Regions from separate parts of the Thermoclostridium stercorarium subsp. stercorarium DSM 8532 genome, predicted to be linked through region 2. Evidence: predicted binding sites of a transcription regulator. Region 2 holds the regulator's gene; each other region holds the start of a gene.
The links. Region 2 encodes LexA, which represses DNA repair genes until DNA is damaged. Its sites were predicted from a motif close to CNAACANNTGTTNG; they were not measured.

Region 1: CST_RS11955 (putative DNA modification/repair radical SAM protein) is a predicted target of LexA. The motif match lies at 1,953-1,966, and genes of this name have one in related genera.
Region 3: recA (recombinase RecA) is a predicted target of LexA. The motif match lies at 2,125-2,138, and genes of this name have one in related genera.

What each region holds. Positions count from the first base shown of each region.
Region 1 covers NC_020134.1:2,755,155-2,758,354, reverse strand. The annotation lists gene CST_RS13770 (MraY family glycosyltransferase) at 1-226, shown strand, start outside; gene wecB (non-hydrolyzing UDP-N-acetylglucosamine 2-epimerase) at 239-1,390, shown strand; gene CST_RS11960 (Hsp20/alpha crystallin family protein) at 1,383-1,811, opposite strand; gene CST_RS11955 (putative DNA modification/repair radical SAM protein) at 1,977-3,200, shown strand, end outside.
Region 2 covers NC_020134.1:1,706,480-1,709,679, reverse strand. The annotation lists gene CST_RS07470 (YggT family protein) at 1-66, shown strand, start outside; gene CST_RS07465 (DivIVA domain-containing protein) at 93-539, shown strand; gene CST_RS07460 (DUF503 domain-containing protein) at 617-931, shown strand; gene lexA (transcriptional repressor LexA) at 1,039-1,674, opposite strand; gene yneA (cell division suppressor protein YneA) at 1,857-2,135, shown strand; gene CST_RS07445 (mannose-1-phosphate guanylyltransferase) at 2,547-3,200, shown strand, end outside.
Region 3 covers NC_020134.1:2,422,390-2,425,589, forward strand. The annotation lists THF riboswitch at 9-109, opposite strand; gene CST_RS10445 (regulatory protein RecX) at 268-951, opposite strand; gene recA (recombinase RecA) at 1,039-2,076, opposite strand; gene CST_RS10455 (carbohydrate ABC transporter permease) at 2,290-3,138, opposite strand; gene CST_RS10460 (carbohydrate ABC transporter permease) at 3,138-3,200, opposite strand, start outside.

The sequences.
Region 1 (3,200 bases), 1.0 Mb from region 2:
GGGTCTTGTGTCCATACTTTTGGCCAATAAGGGCCTTCTTCCTGCAATTATCCTTGTGGTCATAATATCCGTTTTTGTGGTGGCCGGAGCAAGGTATTTGTCGGAGATTATCGGAGACAAGCAGAATGAGGAAATAACCGAAAGGATCCATGACGACGGTGAAGAAAAAAATAAGGCTCATGACCAGACACGAAAATATACCCACGAACAGGCAGAAAAACCTTAACGGAGTGTAAGTATGAGCAAACCTGTTATACTCACAATATTCGGAACAAGACCTGAGGCCATAAAGATGGCACCTCTTGTAAAGGCTATTGAGAATACGCAGGACCTCGTGTCAAAGGTGTGTGTAACCGCACAGCACAGGCAAATGCTGGATCAGGTGCTTGAAATCTTTAACATAAACCCCGATTACGATTTAAACATAATGAAAGAGGGACAGACACTGTCGGGTATTACAAACCTTGTGCTTGACGGTGTGGAAAAGGTGCTTAAGGAATTAAAGCCCGACATGGTCCTGGTTCATGGTGATACAACCACTACATTCGCTGCCGCGCTGGCATCCTTTTACTGCAAAATACCCGTCGGACACGTTGAAGCGGGGCTGAGAACCTTTGACAAATATTTTCCCTTCCCTGAAGAAATGAACAGGAAACTGACAGGATGCATTGCGGACATCCATTTTTCACCCACAAGAAATAATTTCAACAACCTGGTAAGGGAGGGAGTAAACCCTGAAAACATATACATTACCGGGAATACCGCAATAGATGCGTTAAAATCCACTGTTTCGGACAATTACGAGTTTGAAAATGAATTTTTAAGAAAAGTGGATTTCCGGAACAAAAGGGTGATAACCGTAACGGCGCACAGGAGGGAAAACCTCGGACAGCCGCTTAAAAACATATGCCATGCGTTAAAGGAAATAGTTCGGAAATACGAAGGCGATGTTGAAATAGTCTATCCCGTGCACTTGAATCCCCAGGTGCAGGGCCCTGTAAGGGAAATTCTCGGTGAAGTGCCCGGTGTTCATTTAATAGATCCAGTCCAGGTTCTTGACATGCACAACCTTTTGTCGAGGTCATATCTTGTGCTGACAGACTCCGGCGGGCTTCAGGAGGAAGCGCCGTCATTGGGTAAGCCGGTACTTGTATTGCGGAATGAAACAGAACGTCCCGAGGCGGTGGAAGCCGGGACGGTTAAAGTGGTGGGTACCGAAAAGGAAAATATAATAGAAGAAGCTTCAAGGCTGCTTGAAGACGAAAACGAATACCGCAGAATGGCCCACAGTGTTAATCCCTACGGCGACGGACATGCTTCCGAAAGGATTGTGGGTGCCGTCCGGTACTGGTTTGGGCTTACCGATAAAAAACCCGAACCGTTCATTTAATTTCAATTCTTCTTCCGTGGGAAGTTTTGCTGTCGGATTTCGGGATTATAATGGTCAGTATTCCGTCCCTGTATTCGGCAACCGCCTTGTCGGGCTGAACTTCGCACGGAAGAGGAAGGATTCTTGAAAACCTGCCGTAAAACTGTTCTGAACGGTAAATTTCTTCGTTGTTCGCAGTTTTAACCCTCCTTTTATGCCCGGAAAGCTTAACATATGTGTTTTCAACTATTATTTCCATATCGTCTTTTGAAATTCCGGGAACTTCGGATTTGATTATGATTGTTTTGTCTGTCTGATAAATGTCGGTTCTTGGGGTCACATACCGGTTCAGAATATAACCCGGGAAATTGCCGGCAAAATCATTGAATTCACATACCGGTTCATCTGTTTTGCGAAACGCCTCCAAATCCATAAAACTCATTTGAAAACCCCCAATAAATTAAATTTTGGCTGCAAATACTATCAGCTATATACAGCGTTTAAATAATAAATATGCGTTAATTTATTTTTTTAGAAACAGAATAACATTTGATTCTTATCACTAATTTTGATAAAATATAAGCAAACATATGTTCGGGTGATTCTGTTGAATTTGATGGAAAAACTTAGAATACTGGCTGATTCTGCGAAATACGACGTATCGTGTGCGTCAAGCGGAAGCGGAAGAAAGAATACGCCCGGTGGCATAGGAAATGCGTATATGGCTGGTATATGCCATTCATGGGCCGATGACGGCAGGTGCATTTCCCTTTTGAAGGTTTTGTTTTCAAATGCATGCGTTTACGACTGTGCATACTGCATTAACCGTGTTACAAACAATATTCCGCGGGCCACGTTTACCCCTGAGGAATTGGCCGAGCTGACAATACAGTTTTACCGCAGAAATTACATAGAGGGCCTGTTTTTAAGTTCTGCGGTTCTGAAATCGCCCGATTATACAATGGAATTGCTGATTAAAACCCTTAAGCTTTTAAGGGTTAATTACAGGTTTAACGGATACATACATGTAAAGGTCATTCCGGGTGCCGATCCCGTGCTCATTGACCAGGCCGGGCTGTATGCAGACCGCGTGAGCGTCAATATTGAGCTCCCTACAAGAAAAAGCCTGCAAATGCTTGCGCCCCATAAACAGCATGAACATATAATAACGCCGATGTCTTACATTCATCAGAGGATTCTTGAGTTCAATGAGGATAAAAGAAAAATCCGCCATACTCCCGTATTTGCCCCCGCAGGGCAGTCGACGCAGATGATTATAGGCGCAACGCCTGAATCCGACGCCCAGATTTTGCGCCTGGCCGAATATCTTTACCGGAATTTCGGGCTGAAACGCGTTTATTATTCGGCGTATGTGCCTGTAAACCAGCATCCCAACCTGCCGGCGATATATACCGAGCCTCCGCTGCTGCGCGAGCACAGAATTTATCAAGCCGACTGGCTTTTGAGATATTACGGTTTTCAGGCCAGTGAGCTTGTTGACGAATTTCATCAGAATCTTGATCTGGATGTGGATCCAAAGTGCGGCTGGGCACTGAGAAACCTTCACCTTTTCCCGGTGGAAATAAATAAGGCGCCATATGAAATGCTGCTGAGAGTGCCGGGGATAGGTGTGAAATCGGCGTTGAAAATCGTAAAGGCAAGGCGGCTTGGAAGTATATCCTATGACGACCTGAAAAGGTTCAGAGTGGTTTTAAAGCGTGCCAAGTATTTTATTACATGCAAGGGGAAATATTACGGCAACGTGCCGTTTAAAAGCGAAAGCATAAGAAATTCCCTTGTCGAAACCGAGGACACAGTGCTATATGAACAG
Region 2 (3,200 bases):
CTTCTGGCTTATTTGTTGCTGGGATTTGCTGAATATGTAATCCTGATGATAATAGCCAGACTTTAGGTCCTTTTGGCCGGAGGTATTGCATTATGAACTTTACTCCCAATGATTTATCGAATATAGTGTTCCGCAGATCGGTAGTCAGAGGTGTGGATGAGAATCAGGTATATGAAGTAATCCAGAAAATCATTGAGGATTATTCGGATTACATACGTGAACTGATGAAAGCAAAGGAACAGGTTATGGAGCTGAAGGACAGGCTTGCTCATTATGAAAAAATGGAGGATACCCTTAAGAAAAGTCTGATACTTGCTCAGCAGTCCAGCAGCGAGATTATCAGCAATGCGGAGAAGAAAGCCGAGAATATAATAGCCGAAGCTCAGAATAAAGCGAAAGAGATTATTGATGAGGCGAACCGCGAAGTGGTTAAAATTCAGTTTGAAGCCGAGAGGCTCAAAAAGGACATGGCGGTATATAAAAGCAAAGCTTTAAGCCTTTTACAATCCCAGATGAAATTACTGAATGAAATGGAATAATTTTTAACTTGAATATAACGATGCATAGGTCCGGCTTATGCATCTAAATTTATGCCTGAAAAATCCGGCTGAAGTCGTTGTTTTGCGGGACGGAGGAAGGAAGAATGGTTGTCGGCGCGCTGAATTTGACATTATATATAGGCGGAATGAAAAGTTTAAAGGATAAGCGGAGTGTGGTGAAAAGCCTGCTTACAAAAGTGCGATCAAAACTTAACGTATCAGCAGCCGAGACAGGAAGGCAGGATGAATGGAACAGATGTGAACTGGGGTTTTGCTGTGTTACCAATGAAGCGTCTCATGCTGAAAGCATTTTGCAGTCGGTAATCAATTTTATTGACAGTGACGGAAGAGTTGAAATAATTGATTCATATTCAGAAACAATTCATATATGACAGTCTTTTGACAATAATCTTTATAGATTAAGCCGTACCACTTCTTCAGAAGTTTTTCCCTAAAAAGATTATAGTTAACGGACAAAAAAATAAGAGCCAAGGAGGCTCTAAAATTTTCGGAAAAGTGCTATGACTTTACCCAAAATGGTAACGTTATCTTTAACAATTATAGGTTCGTAATTTTCATTTTCAGGTTGCAGACGGATATAATCCTTCTCCCTGTAAAAAGTTTTTACCGTTGTTTCGTCTTCTATTAACGCTACCACTATATCCCCGTTTTCTGCCGTATTTTGCTGTTTTACAATAACCAAATCCCCGTCCAGAATGCCTTTGTTAACCATACTGTCGCCTTTTACCCTGAGAATGAATGTAGGACCGTTTTCCAGGTATTCAACGGGCACAGGGAAGGTATCTTCTATGTTTTCAACCGCGAGTATCGGCTGGCCGGCTGCAACCCTGCCTATGATCGGAACATTTTCAATTTCATGATCTGAAATATACCCTTCCAGTTCCTGCTTTTTACTGTCTATTACTTTCAAAGCCCTTGTTTTGGAAGGATCTTTCACAATCAATCCCTGTTCTTCAAGAGCCTGCAGGTATGAATGCACGGTTGAGGTGGATTTGAACCCTACGGCCTTGCAAATTTCGCGAACCGAAGGAGGATATCCTTTTTCCTTAACCTGCTTGTTGACAAATTCCAAAATTTGTTGCTGCTTGTCCAGACTTTTCTGCTTCATCTCCATACCCCGTCTTGTTTTGTTATCCTAATTATACCATACTTTTAAAAATTGTCAAACAAATGTTCGAAAATTATTGACAAATGAACAAATGTTCGATAAAATGCTTGTGTAGAACAAACGTTCTCTTATAATAATACAGAATCCGCCGCGGTTTTTGGTTATTTGTTTCAGAGGAGGTTGTATTCATGAGAATATATGGCCTCAGAAATGAAAAAGGATTTTTTATTATTATGTTTTTAATATTCATAATTGCGGTGTTTATTATTGATTCGGTCAAATCGTCCGGTGAGAACGTAAACAGGGAATATAAAGTTATTACCGTCAGACAGGGTGATACCCTTTGGGACATTGCGGACAAATATAGGGGTAAAACAGAAATCCGGAAATACATATACCGGATAAAAAAACTGAATGGGCTTGATGATTCAACGATCTATGCGGGCCAGAAACTGTACCTTCCCTGAAAAAATGTCCTAAATATTCTTCATGACTTTATTTCGCAAAATTTTTTTGCCTTTTCGGTGAAATGCCTAAACTATTCTTAAAAGTTCCGGAGAAATTATCAGCTTTTTCATATCATGACACTGATGTTTCGTGCGCTTTATCAGACAGTTTTTAATAGCCTTTTGTTTTTCACGTCTTGGCGATAACGCCGGTACCCTGCTTTGTTTTTACATTTCCTGAGTAAAAACTGAAACAGGATGATAGTGGTCTTTAAACTGGTCGAATAATGTAATTTTTTTATGTTTTTGCTTTTTTTCGTGCACCTTATCCATTAAATTTACATAATATATAACAACAAAGGAATCATTGCCTTAGGGTGGTTGATGAAGCCACTTTTCAGGCTTTGGTAACATGTAAAGGGGTGCGGATAAATGGAGAAATTTGCCATACTTATGGCCGGTGGATCGGGCACAAGGCTGTGGCCCCTTTCAAAGGAAGCAAGCCCAAAACAGTTCATACCCGTTGAAGGCGAAAACCCTATGCTGGTACAGACCGTCATAAGGCTTAGCGGGGTTGTAGAACCCGAACGGTGCTTTATCATAACTAACCTTCGCTTGACTGATATTACCAAAAACACAGTCAGGAAATATATTCCTGAAGAAAATATACTGACCGAACCCGAAAGAAAAAATACTGCCGCATGCATTGCGTATGCAACACTGGTGCTTAAGAAAAGATACGGAGAAGGAGTACTGTGCTTTGTACCCGCCGACGGATACGTAAGGGACAAGGACAGTTACGCGGAGGCGGTGAAACAGGCTTTTAATACCGCTGAAAAAAACGATGCGATTGTCATTATCGGTGTTAAGCCTTCCTATCCTGCGGACGGATATGGCTATATCCATGCCGGACCTGAAACTGATACAGGTTCGGGAATATCGAAAGTACTTGATTTTATTGAAAAGCCTTCTTTGGAACGGGCAAAGCAACTTATTCTTTCGGACGATTATCTTTGGAACTGCGGGATAGTGGTGGGTACAACAGGGGCAATTTTACGCAACATACAGAAATACTTGCCTGAGCAT
Region 3 (3,200 bases), 720 kb from region 2:
CCTCATGTAGCAGCGGGATGCGGCGCCTGTACCGCAAGCCTTCCGGCTTTTCGTCCGGGTGTCAACTCCCCGTTCACCCGGCACTTAACGCACAAACGCCTACTCTGCTAACGAGAGACCCGTTATTAAATTTATTACCTCATTATTTGCGTCAATTATAAAACTTTTATTTTCACTTTTCAATACACAAAATGTATAAATTGTCGCCTAAAAGCAAAAAGTGATTTCCGCAAAAAAACGGAAATCACTTTTAAAACCAGAATGGTTTTATTCTTCCATTGTTTCAAGCATTTCTCTCAGTGTGTTCTTAATAATGTCATTTGAAAATCCTTTATGAGCCAGAAAGAATTTTATTTTCATCTGTATCTCGGGATCGGTGATATCATATTTTCCAAATTTCCTTTTTGCAAGGCGATAGGCAATAAGGGATTCGTCAACTTCGAATTCGGACAGTACTTCCTCTATAATACCGGGCTCAACTCCCTTTCTTTCAAGTTCATAAGCCAATGCCTTTTTAGACTTCGGTTTCAGTTTTAGGCGGTCGGAAATATACTTGCTGGCGAAAATTCTGTCGTTTATGTATCCCATTGATTTTAGCTCCAGTACCGCATTTTCCACCACAGTTTCATCAAAACCAAGCCGTATAAGTTTCGTCCTGATTTCATATTCTGTTTTTTCCCTTACTGCAAGCATTCTCAGTGCGCGCTGCTTTGCAAGCCTGACATTAATCTCTTCCCGGATCTTTTTTACTTCTTCAGGAGTTATTTCCTGTTTTTCATACAGATTCAGCCTGAAATATTCTTCTTCCGGAATGGAAAAGGCATAGGAATTATCTATGTAAATCTGTATCATTCCAGGATTGTTTTTATGTTTTATCGCAGCGGTAATTGTCATCTCAACCTCACCCTGTTTTTTGTAGAAATTATACCATATGTAAACAAACCCCCGCAAACTTACAAAACTCCAATAAAAAAAGCTTGTCTTAAAGACAAACTTTTTTGCCTGCGGTCAATAAAAGCTCAGGTAATATCGTTTATTTTACACCTCATCATCATCCGCCGCGTGGGATCCTATGCTCTGTATAAAAGCTTTGTCATACTGAGCGCGGATTTTGGCTTCTATTTCCCTGCAAATTTCAGGATTCTCCTTCAGGAACTTTTTAACGTTTTCACGTCCCTGACCAAGCCGCTGGTCATTATAGGAAAACCAGGCACCGCTTTTCTTGATAATATCCAGTTGGACAGCTATGTCCAAAACATTTCCTTCTTTAGAAATACCTTCACCGTAAATTATGTCAAACTCAGCCTCTTTGAACGGAGGAGCCACCTTGTTTTTGACAATCTTAACCCTCGTCCTGTTTCCTACCGGTTCGCCGCCTTCTTTCAACGTTTCGACTTTTCTGACATCCATGCGTATGGAAGCATAAAACTTCAAGGCTCGTCCTCCAGGCGTAACTTCGGGATTTCCAAACATAACGCCTACCTTTTCACGTAACTGGTTGATGAAAATGGCAACTGTTCTGGACTTGCTTATGACACCCGATAGTTTTCTCAACGCCTGCGACATCAGCCTTGCCTGCAACCCCACATACTGTTCTCCCATTTCACCGTCTATTTCGGCCTTCGGAACAAGCGCCGCAACCGAATCTATAACAATAACGTCTATGGCTCCGCTGCGTACCAATGCCTCCGCGATTTCAAGCGCCTGTTCACCTGTATCGGGTTGTGAAACAATAAGGTTTTCTATATTTACTCCCAGCGCTTTTGCATAAACCGGATCCAGCGCGTGCTCGGCATCTATAAAAGCTGCTTCGCCGCCGGCTTTTTGTGCCTCTGCTATTACATGCAACGCAACGGTGGTTTTACCTGATGACTCAGGACCGAAAATTTCAACAATTCGTCCTCTTGGCAGACCGCCGACCCCCAAAGCGATATCCAGCCCCAATGCGCCGGTTGGTATTACATCAATATTCATATGGGCGGCTTCACCAAGCTTCATTATGGCGCCCTTCCCAAACTGTTTCTCTATCTGGCTGAAAACCATCTCAAGAGCCTTTTTCTTTTCCTCACTTGCCATAATATAACCTCCCATTGGAGGCAAAAGAACTGCTCCCAGCCCTTTCGCCGAACATCTGTTCTTTATTATAATGTATATTTATATAAAAATCAATAGGATTCCATTAGTTATTGTAAAATTTTTCAGAAGTTGATTAACTGCAGAATATATACACTATATAAATAAAAAATGCCCCCACTTTTCCGGGGGACAAATTAACAAGTCAAATTCAAATCATCCTTTTAAACCGGTAGTTGCTATGCCTTCAACAAGATATTTCTGGAAGAATATAAACACCATTATAAGCGGCAAAAGCGATATTGTACCCATTGCCATCATTGCGCCCCAATCAGAAGAACCTGCCGGATCCGAAAACATTCTGAGCGCCAGCGGAACCGTATAAAGTCTCGGTTGATTCAAATACAAAAGTGCTGCAAAGAAGTCATCCCATCTCCAGCAGAATGAAAAAATCGTTGAAGTAATAATCGCAGGTCTCATCAAAGGCAGAATAATCCTGAAAAATATGGAAAAACGGTTGCAACCGTCAATTTTTGCCGACTGATCAAGTTCCGCCGGTATTCCCTGAATAAACTGTATCATCAGAAAGATAAAAAACGGCTGTCCAAGAAACTGTGGAACAATGATAGGAAGATAAGTGTTAACCCATCCCAGCCTGTGGAATAAAACAAATTGCGGAACCATCAAGACTTGATAAGGCAGCATCATTGTAATAAGCATCACAGCAAACCAAAATTTTTTACCTTTAAATTTAATCCTTGCGAGTCCGTAAGCAACCAGTGCCGATGAAGCTACTGCGCCAATGGTGGAAATAATACTCACTATAAGCGAATTTTCGATAAAATGCCCGAAAGTTAACGTACCAAAACCATTCCAGCCATTTACATAGTTCTCAAATCTGAAAGTTTTCGGAATCAAAGAAGCAGTCAGACTAAATATCTCATGATTATTCTTGAAGGATGCAAAAAACATCCAGATTATCGGATATAGCATAAATAGGCCGAATATGCTTACAAAAAAATGGTAAACTGCATTCAAGACGATTGCCCTTTTTTTCACGAACATTATTCCTCCTTAGACTCATAATAAACCCATGATGAAGACGTCTTAAAAGCCAATGCCGTCAA